3 regions of the Paenibacillus andongensis genome follow, and region 3 is predicted to be linked to each of the others. Evidence: riboswitches for the same ligand, from Rfam matches in the RefSeq annotation. Region 3 holds a riboswitch; each other region holds the start of a gene.
The links. A riboswitch is a leader RNA that binds a small molecule or an ion and turns the genes downstream of it on or off. The one in region 3 is predicted to bind cobalamin.

Region 1 (4,200 bases), 2.8 Mb from region 3:
TCTTTCAATTGAACTCCGAGATCTTCTACCCTGGAGGATAAAATATCCAGAATTTGTTCATGCACCCCAATAGGCCTGCCGTATGTAAACTTCACCAAAGGATATTTTATTTTCGCGTCATCAATAGAAGACGGGATATGAATTTTGGCATGCCCAGCCGCAAATAAAATAATCGGAATGACCACAATGTGAGTTGCCCCTAATTCTACACAGCGGTCAATTCCTTGCATAATCGTTGGTTGAACAAATTCCAGGAAACATGTTTCCACAATTTGTTCTTTCATCTTACTCGCAATTTCTGAAACAAAGAGACGAACTTCCTCATTCCCGCCTTCTTCCCGACTCCCATGACCCACAAATAAAACAGCATTCATCCTTTATTTCCCCCTCATTTTAATCGCCGCAAATGGCATTTTCGATAACGAAACCTACCATTTCTTGATGACGGTAGCCTTCAATTTCTTTGACACGCTTGAAAAATTTATGAAACCGTTCGTTCGGATGTCCTTCTTTTTGGTAACGTTCCACGATCCTGCCAACTAAATCGACAAGCTCCTCGGGTGCAATTCCTTCTGCAACGGGTTGAGCCGCATGTGCATTTCGACCAACTGTTTTTCCGCCAAGAAAAAGATCAAATTTCTCTTTGCGGTAGACGATGCCGATATCTTGCTGAACTGCCCCATAACAAGCCATTCCACACCCGTTGAAACCAATTTTCAACTCTTTAGGTACCTCTAGATTGCCAATACGATGGTGGATGGCTTCCGCATATGGAATAGATTCGCCTTTTTCCAAATTACAAAAGTCGCATGCTTTGATTTGGGCAACATCACCAATCGGAGATAACAATAAACCAAGCGCACTTAATTCGGATGTAATCTGGTTAGGGTTATTGGTTTGCACACGAACAATCAGTTGATGATGCGGTGAATATTCAATATCTCCACGATCTCCAACAATCTCGCCTAACGCACACAACTGGGCAGCTGTTAACTTTTTATTCGCGATACCGGGACTTACGGCAAACTCAAAGATAGATTGGGTCGCAGTCAGCTTATTGTCAAATTCAAAAGACACCTCTTCAGTCCCTTTGGATACTAGCTGCAAGGCTTCCATTGCAAGTTGTAAGGAGTTGCTAGGAGATAAATTAGGCGATGATTTCAGCTGGGAAGTTTCTTTATTTTCAGTTACCTCATCATCCATGAATTCATCTTCTTCATCGAACTCCTCCATGGATTCATCAAAGATCTGCTCATCCAATTGTTCCAAAGCCCACGGCTCAGCCTCGGATTTCAACCTTTGGTGTGGTTTAAGCGGCTGTGTTTCAGCCCCTAATGTGTATTTCCGCTGATAACCGCGCGGTGTAATCATGAGACCGTCATACAGCTTGGTTGCGGAATTTCCAATAATAATGGTCGTTAACATGCCAATATCATGATTCAACATATCAGCAAGCGTCGTCACAACAACATGCTCGCGATCTCGATACGCGCTTTTTACAATCCCAACGGGTGTTAAAGGAGAACGATGCTTTAGGAGAATGCGCTGCGTTTCCACGATTTGTCTGGTCCGTCTACCGCTTCGCGGGTTATAGAGAGCAATGACGAAATCAGCCATACCCGCAGCCTCAACCCGCTTCGCAATCAGCTCCCAAGGCGTCAGATGATCACTCAAGCTGATGGTGCAAGAATCATGCATTATGGGTGCCCCCAGCAGAGAACCAGCCGAATGAACAGCTGAAATGCCAGGAATCACTTCCACTTGAACGCCTTCATGCTGAGTCCAGCCTTGTTCCATCAAAACCTCATAAACAAGACCGGCCATCCCATACACACCGGAGTCTCCACTGGAAATAACAGCAACTTTCTTACCCTGCTTGGCTTGCCGCACAGCCTCTTGCGCACGACTCACTTCTTCCGTCATGCCAGTACGAACGACTTGCTGTTCGCTTAATAGACCTGCGATAAGATCCACATAGGTGTTATATCCAATGATAACTTCACTTTCCTGTATCGCTTCCCGTGCACGCTTCGTAATATGTTCAAAACTCCCCGGTCCAAAGCCGATTATGAGCAGTTTTCCTGACAATTTGTATCACCCTTCCCCAGAATTACACAAACAAAAAAAGCATCCCTAACATAAGTCATGTTAGAAATGCTTGTTAAATTACAACAGTTAAAAAAACCAGAAGTAACCGCTCTCTAACACTCCCTAATTCCTCGTAGGGTTATTGTGTTGTTGAATTAGGCAGGTCTCCTGACTTCATCATCCCCTTGCACCTTCCCAGGTTTGTCACCCAGTGGCATGCTGCAAGGAGTTACCGAATAAACGGCGATGTTCACAGTGGCGGGTCCGTGCCGGTATTTCACCGGTCTTCCCTTTTAACCATACACCCGAATGGATCTATGGCACCTAATTCCTTTGATATGCAATTACGATCATCCTACCATCTATCGATAGGGTTGTCACGTATTTATTCATAGATAGCCTGGTAGAGTCCTTCCATCAAACTCTGGTAACTGCTTGGATCATAGGTCACTTCAGCAAAAGAAACTTGAATGACCTTGTTGATCGTTTTAACGATAAAAAAACTATCCTCCCCACGCTCCGGGTCAATATAAGTATAGCACTCTAAGTGATTGCTTCCCGTTTTTTGACGTAAAAATTCCGTTGCTTCCGCACTCAAATTCGCATATTTAGGCATAGTTAGCTTCCTTTCCATTAAACGAAGTGATGCTATCTATTATAACGTATTTTTACCCTTTGATTCCTATCAAAACAAGAAAGTATTTCTTTAATTTTCAGAATTTTCGTACTATAATGAATCTATCAAGATATCGCTTTCATTATATGAAGGAGGAATTGATATGAGCAGTCATGAAACGAATGGATTGGTCTTTGTCTTTACGGGCACTAGCGGTTCTGGTCGTAAAACAATTGCCCATCACATTGCCAAAGAGCTTGGTTTCTCATCTGTCGTCTCCTACACAACTCGAACACCTAGACCCAAAGAAATCAACGGGAAGGATTATAATTTCATCTCGCGCAAAGCGTTCATTGACAGTGACATTGCAGGTGAATTTTTTCAAACTGTTGAAATTGACGGGAATTTCTATGGAATTAAGAAAGCGGACATCGATGAAGCGCTTCGCAAAGACGGACTTATCTATGTCATTGTGAATCGTTATGCAGCTAACCGTTTCAAGTATACATTTGGAGAAAGAGCGATCCGCTTGTTCATCTATGTCAATAAACAAACGATCATGGAACGCATGCTTGCTCGAAACACGCCAACGGACGTCATTGACCACTACATGAACCACTACATAGAGGAAGTCTCCTACCGCAAGGATTGTGAGCATGTTTTTGAGAATATGAATTTACAAGAAACGATCGGCAAAGTAAAAGCAACCATGCTCGCTCACATGCCGACTACAACTAGTTAAATGTGCCAATAACACCAAGAGACCCGGTGATCGACATCACCGAGTCTCTTTTTTACGATCCAACATTTCATTTTAATGGGGCTTTTTTCCGCTTCAAAGCCACGAATCCGCCTAATAGTGAAACCGGTACAATGACGACAAAACCAAGCAGCTCATACCATAACGGAATGCTATGATTGGTTAACATGGAATCAAATCCGATTGCAGCGCCTATGACACCAATAATGGCCGCATTGAAATATTCGGCACGCTTTGCAACCTTAGCGGCGATGAATCCGCCAAGAAACGACCAGAACAAACCAACTACCAGAAGCAAAAGCATCAGGCCTACATTCGAATATATAACACTAACATCATGCTCATCCACTGGGCGATTAGCAAAATATATACCGCCAATTAACGAAGTCGATATCAAAGTCCCCAAATTATCAACCGCTATGCCAAGCAATACACCCAGAAAATGAAATTTTCGTTCACTTTTTTGTTCAACCATAGATTCTTCTTCTCTCCTGATCACTTCGACCTACCAACCTTATCCATAATACCATGTGGCCGTCTTAGTATCCAGTTCTCACCTAGATGACCTTGCAGACTCGGCTGTCTCTTCGGCTATCATCTTCACGTAATTATTGCGCTTTTCAAGAAATTGAGTCATATATTTTGCTAAAAACAAATGATCGACAAGCTTCCCCAATCCTCCAAATGGCGAGGTGTAATCGAACGTATCTATCATCAAAGTTCCTTGTTCTACAGT
Region 2 (4,200 bases), 3.3 Mb from region 3:
AGTGAAATATGAGCCGTCGAATGAAGTCCTGGTTACGGTTGGAGGAAGTGAAGCGATCGATTTAGCTCTCCGAGCTTTGATAACGCCGGGCGACGAGATTCTTATACCTGAGCCTTGTTATATTTCGTATTCCCCTATCACAAGTATAAGCGGCGGTGTAGCTGTTGGGATTGAGACCTTCGCAAAGGACCAGTTCAAGTTGACTGAGAAAGCTCTTCGCGACGCGATTACGCCACGCTCCAAAATATTAATTCTCTGCTATCCTAGCAATCCGACAGGCGGTATTATGACCTATGAGGATTGGCTTCCGATTGCCAAAGTCATCGAAGAGAATGATCTTATTGTCATTTCCGATGAAATATATGCAGAGCTGACTTATGGTCAGAAGCACGTGAGCTTCGCGGCTATTCCTGGCATGAAAGACCGGACAATCTTGGTTAGCGGGTTCTCCAAAGCTTTTGCCATGACAGGCTGGCGGATGGGATATGCTTGCGGTCACCATGAACTTATTTCGGCGATGACCAAAATTCATCAATATACGGTGATGTGCGCACCGGTCATGGGCCAAGTTGCTGCTCACGAGGCTTTGACGAATGGTATGGAAGAGAAAGATCGGATGATCGAGTCCTATAACCAGCGCAGACGTTTGATCGTAAAAGGGTTCCGAGATATTGGTCTTGAATGTCATGAGCCGCAAGGCGCATTCTATGCATTTCCAAGTATTGTCGCTACAGGATTAACTTCAGAGGAGTTTGCGCAGCGGTTATTATTTGAGTCAAAAGTTGCTGCTGTGCCTGGTGATGTGTTTGGTTTAGGTGGAGAAGGCTTCTTACGCTGCTCGTATGCCTATAGTGTTTCGCAGCTAAATGAAGCATTGGAGAGAATTGGCAATTTTATGAGAAAATTGTAAGTGCTAACGTAAATAAATATGTTCATTATTGATGAAAACTGGTATTCTTGTAGTAAGGAGGGATGAGCATGGCTTTTATGGAATATCAACTATCAACCTATCAAAAACATTTTCAAATTCGTGAACAGGATTTCGGACAACGTTGGTTAACCAAGCGTGCGAAGAAGAAAAACTCCCTTACCTTATTAGAAGAAGAGATTCATTCTCTGCGACGAAGGTTAGAACAGATGGTTTTTGATGGGGAAGAAATGACATCTGATTCCGTCGTTGAATTGAGCACAATACTAGACCAAAAAATAAATGAATATATGCATAATGGGAAAAAAAGTCGGTGAAAACCGACTTTTCTCACGACTATCGATGGATTCAGATAACAAACGGAGGTACGCTCACAACATGAAAGTGAAATGGCTGTTGGTTATGATGGTGGGGCTTATGGTGATGCTTACGGGTTGCGGCGGGCCGAAGCCGGATGTATCTATTTTTATTATGGGCTCGAATGGTTTTCCAAGTGAAGCGGGGGACAAGCTGGAGAATTCTTTGAAATCCAAGGTGGGCGAGGTTCCTACAGTCAAAGTGAATACATCACCTATATTCTCGTTGGAAAAAATGATTGTGGAGCTAGCTGCCGGGGGCAATGGCATCTTCATTCTTGGCGAAGATCAATTCAAATCACTAAGTAATCAAGCGGGTTTCGTTTCTTTGGATGATACCATCAAACCTGAAGATTATCCGGATGGCGTTATTCAAATTGCTGAAGAGGGTAAGCCTGCTGAAAAGCATCTATATGGTATTCCTCTTGCAGGAAACAAATGGATGAAAGAGCAAGGTTTTGAAGGAAAAGGCTTGGTGGCTTTTATTCCTCAAAATGCTCCAAAGATGAATGAGTCGTTGCAAGTGCTCAAAATAATTGCACAAAAGTAACAAGAAGTCTATAATCGACAAATAGATTGATAGTAAAACATGCAGCCATAGGTGCTGGTAAGCTCACTTACGAAGAGATTGCCACTTAAAAGGGAAGCCGGTTAAAGTCCGGCGCGGTCCCGCCACTGTAATCCTGGCATGAACTGCCGGGAGAGTCAGGATACCTGCCCATGGTGCCGTTTACGACATCCTTCGAGGAAAAGGATCGCGTTAAATCAGGAAGCTACCCTAGATATTGCTGAGCGCCGCGATTTATCGTCCCTTTTGTTCCTTCGAGAACAAAGGGGCTTTTTTGTTAGGGTCAATCGACATAAATTGTTTAGAGAGAGGGTTTGCCAGATGAAAAAGAATTCAGTAAAAAAAGCACTTATTCTTACAGTAGCGTTAACAACAGCAATGAGTCTAGCAGCTTGCGGTAAAAAGGAAACGGAAATCACTAATCCGTCTAAGCTTGGCGGGGAAGGGACCAAAGCTCCTGCTGCAACGACGGCACCATCATCCGCAGCCAAAAAGACGGTCTATCCATTGAAAATAAAAGATGCTACGGGCAAAGAGTTTACATTTGATAAAGCGCCTGAGCGTATTGCATCGGTGTCCCCGGCAGAGACTGAAGCCCTTTTTGCAATAGGGCTGGAAGCTAATATTGTTGGTGTATCTGATTATGATGATTATCCAGAAGCGGCGAAAACGAAGCCGAAACTTGGCAGCATAACGAAGCCTAATCAAGAAGCCGTGATCGCTTCTAACGCAAATGTTGTGTTTACGGGGGTTTCGATGAAACCCGATACAGTAGAAAAGCTGCGTGCTTTGAATATCAACGTGTTTAAAGTGGAGCCGAAAACATTGGATGATGCCATTGCGAATATTCAAACGTACGGAATCATTACGGATCATCAGGAGCAAGCGGAAAAAGTGGTTGCCAAGATGAAAGCGGACCGTCAAAAGGTTGTTAATGCAGTGAAAGACGTGAAGCAAGAGAACAAGAAAAAGGTATACATTGAATTTGCCCCGGGATGGACAGTGGGCAGTGGCGAGTTTATGGATGAATTGATCAAGATTTCTGGCGGTGTTAACGTTGCAGGAGACAAAAATGGCTGGTATGAAATCAGTGAAGAAAAAATCATTCAACAAAATCCAGGTGTAATTCTGTTCGCCAATGGGGTTGTCGATAGTAAGAGCAAGAAACCACTTGATGAAATTATCCGATCTAGAAGTGGTTGGGATACCATTGATGCCGTGAAGAACAAGCAGGTGGTCGGCCTCGACCAGAACATGCTCAGCCGTCCGGGTCCAAGACTGACCGATGGATTACTTGAAATGGCGAAAGGCATTTATCCCGAACTGGTGAAATAAAATGAAAAGAAAATTAATGCTGTGGGGAGGAGTAGGGGTTATACTCCTTCTTCTTTCTATTGTGGCGAGCTTGTCGCTAGGTGCTGCTAATCTACCGGTTCTGCAAATTGCCAGTATTCTCGCCAAGCATATCCCTTGGCTGGGAGATCACATCGATGCCACCTGGCCGCAGTCGTCGGAACAAATCATCAATAAAGTACGATTTCCCCGTGTATTACTGGGGATTCTTGTAGGGGCCTCACTCTCAATCGCAGGGGCAGCTTTTCAAGGTGTGCTGCGCAATCCACTTGCGGATCCTTATGCACTCGGTGTATCCTCGGGGGCTTCTGTAGGAGCCGCATTTTTAATCTATTTTGGATTGCAAGTGGCGTGGTTTGGGCAATGGTCGATACCTATTGTTGCCTTCGTAACGGGACTTATTTCTTTATTTCTGGTTCTTAAGCTTGCTCAGATCGAAGGGAAGCTGAAGATGGAGACGCTTATTTTATCAGGCGTGGTCATGCAGGCTTTTCTAGGGGCAATCGTATCCTTCATGGTATCTATTTCCAACCAAGTTATTAATGAAATTATTTTCTGGCTAATGGGCAGCTTGGCCATGCGAGGTTGGTCGTATACGTATATCATTTCGCCTTATTTAATTATTGGTTTTGTCGTGCTGCTTAGCTATGCAAGGTCGTTAAATTTACTGGCTTTGGGTGAGCGGCAGGCGTCACATCTCGGTGTGAATGTAGAGCGTACGAAGTTGATCGTGCTTATTGTAGCTACATTTCTTACTGCTGCTGCGGTATCGGTTGCTGGTGTAATCGGCTTTGTTGGGCTCATCGTGCCACATTTAGTACGACTATTGGTTGGTCCGGATTATCGATTGATTATTCCATTGTCCGCAATTGGCGGCGGTATTTATGTCCTCTGGGCAGATACACTTGCCCGTACCCTGCTAAGTCCAACCGAAATTCCACTTGGGGTCATCACGGCATTTCTGGGCGCGCCATTTTTTGCTTATTTGCTCCACA
Region 3 (4,200 bases):
TTCTAGTAATTCTTCACGATTCACCGTACCAAACAATTTCTCCTGAAGAATAGCATGCAGGGCAGATGCCCACACATCTACAGCACCTTCTTCCGCATTCTGTAGATCAGTATAGATCGAAGTCCCATAGGCATAGGCTAGAAATTCCTGCCAGGTTTGTTTGGCAAAATAAACAAAATCAGGTTGGCTAATTTCACTAATGTCCCCGACTCTGCGAATCATATCACGAATACGTGATGGGAAATCCTCCGGACACATCGGTGTCTCTTCGATCTCGACCAGGATCTTTTCCCCATTCTTGGGGAATTCGATAAATCCTCGCTCACCCATCTGTTTAAGCGCCTGCAAAGCTTTGAACTGAATGTGAGGGTGCCGCGGCTTCTCACACAACCACTCTTTTACACGCTGGCTTACGTCAGATTGATCGATGAACGCCAATTGTTCAAGGGCGTTGACTTGCTGCTCCAACGTACCGTCTTTCAGCATATTCAGAAGCTTAAGCGCAAAGGCCCCATCATCGGCTGTCTTTTCTTGTATGTATTGCCGTAATAAATCTGTTTCTTCCTCTAGGTCCTCTTCCATTGGCGGCGTCATGGGGAACATGGATTCCGGATACATGGTATACAGCCAGTTCCGCAGAGCTTCCCATTGTTCGGCTTTATGAGGGTCTACTGTAGGAAATTGCAGTAGAAAAGTTAGCAGTTGAAGCGCATCACTATACTGCTCTGTTTTTAGAAACCGAGTCAGTTCCTCTTCGTAATATTGCTCTGTTTTCGGAAAAAGAATTAAGTTATTGATGGATGGGTCTGTTATGATGATCACCTCAGAAATCATGGTCTCGCTGGAGACAGTTTACTTGATTGTCAGAGTGATTGCAAAATAATTATGAATAGAGGGTTGACTTCCTATAAAACGATATGATATATTAACTCTCGCTTCGCTAAACGGATTCATTCCGCTAGGTAAGAAGAGGTTTATGTCTCAGTAGCTCAGCTGGATAGAGCACACGCCTTCTAAGCGTGCGGTCGGGGGTTCGAATCCCTCCTGGGACGTTCATGCAAGACAAAAGGATCGCGAGAAATCGCGATCTTTTTTGTTGTCTGAAAATATAATATCAATACAATAACGAAACAGTATTTCCAACAGTTTTTGTGTCAATCAGAAGTGCTTTATTCATGCAATCTTAGTCGCCTATCATGACGGCTTTTTTTAAAAAAAATCTTTCATCAAGATCGTATGTAAAAAAGTACGCTTCGTTGATAATTTTTCAAATCTATATTTATCCAATCCTATGTCCATATAATTATCGCAGCTAGAAATTAGGCAACGAAACCTTCCCTATTAACAGATAGAGCATTAGAAAGTTATCATCCTACTGGATGATCAACCTCTTCTGCTCTATTAAGCCAATACTTATTTATTTACTTTGTAGGCGACTTATGCCCGTATTCCCTTTTCCGGTTGGCACAAAGCGTTCCTCAAAATCATAAGTCATATGTTCCTTGAGCGGTTTCCCCTCTAGTAAATGTTCTCTAACAAGCCTTCTCCCCGTCTCTGGTGTCATTTCCTTGTACCAAATCCCTTGCGGATAAACGGTGACGACACCTGCATCCTGACAGCGGCCATTACATCGAGTCCGCGTAGTATGTATAAGATGCTCGGCTCCATGCTTCGAAATTTCATCTCGAATGGCTAGTGTTGTTTCATCTCCTGAATGTTTCAGGCAAGATCCCCCGTTACAAATAAGTACATGATGTTGGACTGTGGATAGATCCCACGTACTCATAAGAACACCTCCCTATCTCCCGTAGGTATATAATGTGCTGCTGAAATAGGCAGGTCTCCTGGCTTCAGGATCTTCATCGAACGTCAGCCTTCCCAATCTAGTCGATCAGTGGCATAGAGACGTTGACTCCTCTGTTACAGTGGCGGGACCGCGTCGGCTTCTAACCGATCTTCCCTTTTAAGCTTACTCTGCGATTGGAAAGCGGATGTAAGCACCTATTTCGAATATGAAATTGCATGAGCTTATTCAAATCTTTTAAACTCAATCATCATACCTTATAACTCTATCTACATACAAGGAAAAACCCCCACCAAATGGTAGGGACTTCATCGGAAGCTGTATTTACGAATACAAATCACTCATTCAAACGGAAGGACGATTCGGCTGATGATGCCCAGGTTCTGTTGAATCCAGATTGGACTGTATGCGAGAAGATTGCTTCGAATGATCGATTGTGCTTTGTGTCCGCTGGTCCATACTTTTCTTTTTGCTCATGATAGGATTCATCCTCCTGTGAGTTGAAATAATGATCACTTGATTAGTATGGAGAGATACCGCACCAAATATGCTGTATAAAATACCCATAAGGGACGAAGGCAAAGGGAACACAAAAGCAAAAGCCTGTAAGGAAATCTCCCTACAGGCTCTTGATGGTGCCATTAGACTTTAGTGCTTCTTGTGCGGCAAATTACTGCCTGGCTGACCGTCACCTTGAGTCCTGAAGTTCTTCGCGGCTTTCCTCTGCTTGTCGTGCAGCTTGCTAATGAAATGACTATCCATGAGCATTCGCCTCCTGAAGAAAGAATGGCACTACCCCTTTAGAATGTCACGCAAGCTCTAAATTTAAACGCATGGCAAGATTAAGAATCGCGCCTCTTGCTTCTGCATCTGTTTTGACTTTTTCGTATAATCCCTCAAAATTAGCGCGATTTTGAATAAATTCCGGTTCGGTTTTGATAGCCGTTTGTGTCCAGTTAATCAAGACATTCTCCGCTTGGGTAAGTTCATTGTAAGCACGATGCAAGCCGACACGCTCAATAATTTCTTCCATTTCCGCTTGCCCAACTTCTTTACCTTCTTCTTTTAATTCCGCAATTCGTTTATCGGCTTGGTTACTGATTTGCAGGAAGTGTTCTCTTGAGGCCAAATAGTCAATTTGTGCTTTGGAGTGTTTCTTTTTCATGGTCATCACCTTTGTCATTTAGTAAGTAAGAATTGGATTTATTGTATCAGGCCTGTCTACAAAACACAAAATCCGTCCGGTTGACTGCGTCCATCCCATTCCTGGACAGACATTATATGCCTTCAGTTTGCATACCTTTTATCATCATGCTCTCTTTATAAGGAAAGGAAGGAACGTCTATGTGCGGAATAACGGGTTGGATAGATTGGCGGAAAGACTTGACCGGGTACCCGTCCATTCTAGAAAATATGACGGAAACGCTCCATTTGCGTGGACCTGATGCTTCTGGTACTTGGATTTCACAGCATTGTGCCCTCGGCCATCGACGTCTTAGTGTAATGGATCCGGAAAACGGCGCTCAGCCTATGGTACGGAAACAAGGAGACTACACGTATACGATCGTATATAATGGCGAACTCTATAACGCCCCTGAACTCAAAAAGGAACTCGAACTTCGTGGGCATCATTTCCGCACGACCTGTGATACAGAGGTGCTGCTTGTTGCCTTTATTGAATGGGGGAGAGCCTGTGTAGATCGACTTAATGGCATTTTCGCTTTCGCGGCTTGGAATGATCAGGAACAATCTCTTTATTTGGTCAGAGATCGGCTCGGTGTAAAGCCGCTTTTTTATTCTCATCAAAATAGTGTGCTTCTATTCGGCTCAGAGCCAAAAGCCATACTCGCACACCCCGACTTTCAAGCAGAGGTCGGTGCGGAAGGCTTGGCTGAAATCTTCGCAGTAGGTCCGGCTCGCACACCTGGTCATGGGATTTATCGCAACATGTCTGAGCTCAAACCAGGTCAATGCGCTGTTTTTGACCGCAATGGCTTATCCATTCGCACGTATTGGAAGCTCGAAAGCCACCAGCACTCCGACGATATCGCTGCTACGGCATTGCAAGTTCAGCAACTGCTTAGAGATACATCCCAGCGCCAACTTGTGTCTGATGTTCCCATCTGTACCCTTCTATCAGGTGGTCTTGACTCTAGTGCGCTTACGGCACTTGCCTCTGCTCACTACAAGGAAAGCGGGCAAGGCGCTTTGCATACTTTTTCCGTTGATTACAAAGATAACGACAAGCATTTTAAAGCCAACATCTTTCAGCCAAATTCAGACGCACCTTGGATTAAACGGATGACGGAGCATCTAGGAACTGAGCATCACTATATTGAATTCGACACACCCGAGCTTGTGGAATCTCTGAAAACTGCCGTATTTGCCCGCGATAC

Region 1: linked by a shared signal. The riboswitch ahead of cobJ (precorrin-3B C(17)-methyltransferase) and the one ahead of NYR53_RS08655 ((2Fe-2S) ferredoxin domain-containing protein) in region 3 are both predicted to bind cobalamin.
Region 2: linked by a shared signal. The riboswitch ahead of NYR53_RS27925 (ABC transporter substrate-binding protein) and the one ahead of NYR53_RS08655 ((2Fe-2S) ferredoxin domain-containing protein) in region 3 are both predicted to bind cobalamin.

What each region holds. Positions count from the first base shown of each region.
Region 1 covers NZ_CP104467.1:4,672,108-4,676,307, forward strand. Annotated here, with positions in the region: gene NYR53_RS21355 (sirohydrochlorin chelatase) at 1-374, opposite strand, end outside; gene cobJ (precorrin-3B C(17)-methyltransferase) at 394-2,088, opposite strand; cobalamin riboswitch at 2,230-2,431, opposite strand; gene NYR53_RS21365 (hypothetical protein) at 2,474-2,704, opposite strand; gene NYR53_RS21370 (guanylate kinase) at 2,868-3,446, shown strand; gene NYR53_RS21375 (hypothetical protein) at 3,514-3,939, opposite strand; gene NYR53_RS21380 (SRPBCC family protein) at 4,018-4,200, opposite strand, start outside.
Region 2 covers NZ_CP104467.1:6,248,082-6,252,281, reverse strand. Annotated here, with positions in the region: gene NYR53_RS27940 (aminotransferase class I/II-fold pyridoxal phosphate-dependent enzyme) at 1-910, shown strand, start outside; gene NYR53_RS27935 (aspartyl-phosphate phosphatase Spo0E family protein) at 979-1,245, shown strand; gene NYR53_RS27930 (type 2 periplasmic-binding domain-containing protein) at 1,307-1,834, shown strand; cobalamin riboswitch at 1,867-2,020, shown strand; gene NYR53_RS27925 (ABC transporter substrate-binding protein) at 2,174-3,187, shown strand; gene NYR53_RS27920 (FecCD family ABC transporter permease) at 3,189-4,200, shown strand, end outside.
Region 3 covers NZ_CP104467.1:1,870,503-1,874,702, reverse strand. Annotated here, with positions in the region: gene NYR53_RS08665 (hypothetical protein) at 1-834, opposite strand, end outside; tRNA gene NYR53_RS08660 (tRNA-Arg) at 979-1,052, shown strand; gene NYR53_RS08655 ((2Fe-2S) ferredoxin domain-containing protein) at 1,418-1,786, opposite strand; cobalamin riboswitch at 1,818-2,020, opposite strand; gene NYR53_RS08650 (hypothetical protein) at 2,150-2,281, opposite strand; gene NYR53_RS08645 (DUF4023 family protein) at 2,453-2,566, opposite strand; gene NYR53_RS08640 (hypothetical protein) at 2,613-2,969, opposite strand; gene asnB (asparagine synthase (glutamine-hydrolyzing)) at 3,149-4,200, shown strand, end outside.